DNA from 2 places in the Paraburkholderia lebeckiae genome. Region 2 is predicted to be linked to the other one. Evidence: riboswitches for the same ligand, from Rfam matches in the RefSeq annotation. Region 2 holds a riboswitch; the other holds the start of a gene.
What was found. Region 2 has a riboswitch for cobalamin ahead of HDG39_RS30885 (CbtB domain-containing protein). Riboswitches for the same ligand answer to the same signal wherever they lie in the genome.
Positions count from the first base shown of each region.

Region 1: it holds a riboswitch for cobalamin, as region 2 does, so the genes downstream of both, cobA (uroporphyrinogen-III C-methyltransferase) here and HDG39_RS30885 (CbtB domain-containing protein) in region 2, are expected to answer to the same signal.

Region 1 is NZ_JACHDK010000011.1:195,155-197,340, forward strand. Features, by position in the region: gene cobO (cob(I)yrinic acid a,c-diamide adenosyltransferase) at 1-57, opposite strand, end outside; gene HDG39_RS35645 (cobalamin biosynthesis protein) at 54-548, opposite strand; partial or broken gene cobA (uroporphyrinogen-III C-methyltransferase) at 564-1,301, opposite strand; cobalamin riboswitch at 1,497-1,756, opposite strand; cobalamin riboswitch at 1,837-2,114, shown strand.
Region 2 is NZ_JACHDK010000028.1:62,089-64,274, forward strand. Features, by position in the region: gene HDG39_RS30875 (hypothetical protein) at 1-368, shown strand, start outside; gene HDG39_RS30880 (histidine phosphatase family protein) at 381-1,001, opposite strand; cobalamin riboswitch at 1,082-1,216, shown strand; gene HDG39_RS30885 (CbtB domain-containing protein) at 1,268-1,489, shown strand; gene HDG39_RS30890 (CbtA family protein) at 1,501-2,186, shown strand, end outside.

The DNA of each region.
Region 1 (2,186 bases), on a different contig from region 2:
GTGGCCTTCGCGGCGGCGTTCGGTCATGCGTTGATGCGATTCCGGATCGGTTTTCATCGAGGGTCCTGGTCTTGAGAGGCGGGATGGGATGGGGGCGCGTCGCCAAGGGCAGCGTTGTTCGCCGCTGCGATCGCCACCGTGATGCCGGCGTGCGCGGTCTTGCGTACGATTAGACGCGCGTTTCGCGCGGTTGTGGTGGAGTCCGGCGCCGCTGCCGCCAGCAGCGCGCACGGCTCGCACACACCATCGACGCCGAGATGCACGTTTGCCGCCGCCGACGGCGACGCGACCGGTACCGCGGCGATCTGCTCGCGGCTGAACAATTGCAGCGGCAGTTGATGGCGCGAGCAGAATTCGAGCAGGCCTGCTTCGTTGGCTTTGGTGTCGATCGTCGCGATGGCGTGGATCTGCTCGAAGGCATTCGATCCGAGCGCTGCGCGCACCGCGGCTTCGATCTCAGCGGCTTCGCTGTGCAAGCGGCAACCGATGCCGACGCTCAGCGTTTTGATCGCGCGTCCGAGTCCGTGTCGCGTCGCGCTCGCTGCCAGTTCGTGAGCAAAGCCGGCGTCGCGTTTGGCCGCATCACGCGCCAGTGCGAGCGACGCCACACCGCCGATCACGACGATCGCCGGCGAGCCGAGTCCCGCGCGCGCCACCGCCTCGGCGAACTCGCGAAGCGGCGCGAGCGCATGACGCTGCTCAGGCCGCGTCGCCGACTCGATCGCCGCGCACGGCGTGTCGGCGGACATGCCGGCCGCGAGCAATGCGCGGGCGATCTCGCCGAGCCGGCGCATGCCCATGTAGATCACCAGCGTCATGCGCGTCGCGGCGAGCGCGGCCCAGTCCGGTTCGCCACTGCCGGCGCCGTGGCCGGTGACGAACACGACGCCCTGCGAGTGAGCACGATGCGTGACCGCGATACCGAGCGCCGCGGGCGCCGCGATGCCGGCCGTGATGCCGTTGATCACGTCGACTTCGATACCGGCGGCCCGTAGCGCCTGCAACTCTTCGCCGCCGCGGCCGAACACGAACGGATCGCCGCCCTTGAGCCGCGCGACGCTGCGCCCCGCGCGCAGAAGCCCGAGCATTTGCGCGACGATGTCGGCTTGCGGCGTCGACGGATGGCCGCCGCGTTTGCCGACGTACTCGACTTGCGCGTCGGCGCGTGCGAACTGCAGCACGTCTGGATTCACCAGATCGTCGACGAGCACGACATCGGCCTGCGCGAGCGCGCGGGTGGCCTTCAGCGTCATCAGTTCGACGTCGCCGGGACCGGCGCCGATCAGCCAGGCGCGCGTCATCGCGGCGTGCATGGCGCGCGCCATGCGGTGATGGAAGAAGAGAAGCGGCGTGCGACAGCGCGCGCGGCGGTGAATATAGAGGTCATGCGGAACTGCGAATCCGGGCACGCGCGATGCCGCGCTGCTACGCCTTCACATCCGTTCCCCGCGGATTCCGGCGGCCGGCGGCGCCACGTGATGCACGGATGCAATGCGACACCGCCTCCGCGTCTGGCCGGTATCCGGGCTGGCGGCCTCATGCGCTTCGCCTTCCCGTCCCGGTTGGTGGATTCGCGGGACAGTGGCATCAAAAAACGCATGCGCGGCACGTCGGAATCGAAGGCGAATCGAATCGCGCGCCGCAGGTCGCTTACCGTTGCGGGGACAGCACAGGTTGAACGCGCGAGGCGCTGCCTGTTTCCCGTTTAACTGCACACGCGAGCGCATGTGCGGGCACCAAACGCGCGCATACGATAGCACATGGCGCCTTGCCGGATAAGCCACGGCGGCGCTTTCCGGCTCTGTGCGTTCCTTGACTGCGCATGTCCGCGGGCCTACACTCGCACGCACTTTGGGTGCTCGCGTGCGCGCTCGTGCGCATGCAGTTAAACGGGAAACAGGGAGCCACCTGCTCTGGAGCGGCTAACCTGTGCTGTCCCCGCAACGGTAAGCGAAAAGCGGTTCCGGCTTGATAGCCGGGCACCGCAGTGCCGGCTTCGATGTCCGCGCGCAAGGTCGCATGGACATTTCACCACTGGACGAGAAACCACTCGGCCGGGAAGGGGAAGCGGCGCTTTCGCCAGCCCGGATACCGGCCCAAAGAAGCAGAACGACCGCCGCGGGGATGCGGTGGCGCGTTCATGACCTCAGTTCCGCTTTCTGTATTTCCGTTGTCGCGGCAATGCC
Region 2 (2,186 bases):
CCGCCGACGATAGCCCCAGACCTTGCGGTGCGCTCAAACGGATCGTGGCCGCCGCGCCGGACGGCTTCGCCTCGCTGACACCCGACGACGGCAAAGGCGTTGCGCAACCTGATGGCGATGACGCGCAATGTTCGGCCGCGCATCGAAGTTTCCAGTGCACGTGGACGCCGCATCAGGCGGCGGGCTCGAACACGGATGCATTGGAAGCGGTCGCGGCCGACGTCGCGTCGTGCCTGCCCGATGCAACGCACGATCAGAATTCGCCGGGACGTCAGCACTTTTATCTCGGCGCGAAGGATCGACGCACCGAAATCACGCTGACGCCCGAGGGGTCCAACCGGTTGCGGCTCGTGGTGTCGGGCAGGTAGCGGGGGTGCCGTTCAGGCGGTGGCGGCCGGCCACCACGACCAGCCGCGTCGCGAGTGGCGTAATTCGACGACCGACAGCGGCGCGATCTCGATGCGACAGAACACGGCTGGCGATGCGCCGAGGGCGTGCACGATTGCCGCTCGCAGCAGAGTCGCGTGGGTGACTGCGACGATGGTTCGACCTTGCGCAGAGGCAGCGAAGCTTGCTTCGTTGACGGCATTGCATGAACGCACGTCTGCCTGCTGCGCGTCGAGCCACTCTCCAACCCGCTGCACGAGTTGACCGAACGATTCGCCGCCGGGCGGCGCGGCGTCGGGCTCGCGTGTCCAGGCGGCGAGTTCGCGGGGCGTTTCGTCGGCAATGTCCACGAGGCGCTGGCCGCGCCATTTGCCATAGTCGATATCCGCCAATGCGTCGGCAGGCGTGGCGCTCAGACCGAGCGCAGCGGCCGTTTCGCGCGCGCTGGCGGCGGGGCTGGTGAACACGGCGGCGTCGGCGGGAAGCGCGAGACGCGCGCGCGCCGCCTCGGCTTCGGCGCGACCGCGCGCGTCGAGCGGATCGTCGGCAGGGAAGCGGCCCGCGCGCTGCGCGGCCGTTGCCGCGTGGCTCACCAGTAATAGTCGCGTATCCATTCTTTGCGTTGGCGCTCCATTCGTACTTGCCTGCGTGGTTTCATCGGCGCGCGGCGCGCGTTGCGAGGTAGCCCTCGCCGTCACGGAAGCTGCAGTTTAGCGCGTAGAATAGTGGCGCTGCGAAGCACGGAAGCCGGTGAGAGCCCGGCGCGGTCGCGCCACTGTAATCGGCATTGCAATCCACAAGAGCCGAAAGCCAGACCTGAGCTTCGCACCATTCCTCTGCAATCGACTTTCGGGGCGCGTCACCCCAGGAGATGTCCATCATGACCGAAGCTGTTCTTGATCGCGCCGCGCAACCGGCGGCCCAGCCCACTCCCATTCCTTTGCGCGAACTGCTGCCGTGGGTCGTGTTCGGCGGCTTGCTGCTGTTGCTCGCGCTTTACTTCGTTGGTGCGGAACAGGGCGCGACGTCGCTCGTGCCCGGCATGTACGTGCATGAGTTCGTGCACGACGGCCGCCATCTGCTTGGCTTTCCCTGCCACTAACGGAGTTCGACATGGTAGGTAAATTGTTGGTGCGCGGGATGCTCGCGGGCATCGTCGCGGGCTTGCTCACGTTCGCGTTCGCGCGAATCGTCGGCGAACCACAGGTCGATCAGGCCATTTCATTCGAAGAAAAAGCGGCCGCCGCGCGCGGCGAGGCGCCCGAGCCCGAAATCGTGAGCCGTCAGACGCAGGCTGGCCTCGGCCTGCTGACTGGCGTGGTCACGTATGGCGCGGCATTTGGCGGCCTGTTCTCGTTGGTGTTTGCCTATGCGTATGGACGCGCGGGTACGTTGAGCGTGCGCGCGCTGTCCGCGTGGCTCGCGCTTGGCGCGTTCATCACGCTCGTGATCGTGCCGAATATCAAGTATCCGGCCAATCCGCCGTCGGTCGGTGATCCGGAGACGATCGGCACGCGCACGGGCCTGTTCTTTCTGACGATCGCGATTTCGCTCGCGACGATGGTGTTCTCGCTGAAGGTGCGGCGTCGCGCGGCGGCGAAGCTGGGTGCGTGGAACGGTTCGATCGTCGCAGGGCTCTTGTTCGTCGTGATCATCGCGGCCGTGCAACTGTCGATGCCGCTCATCAATGAAGTGCCGGCAGCGTTCCCGGCTGTGCTGCTGTGGAAGTTCCGCGTCGCGGCGATCGGCATGCAGGTGGTCATGTGGACGACGATCGGGCTGCTGTTCGGCGCGATGGT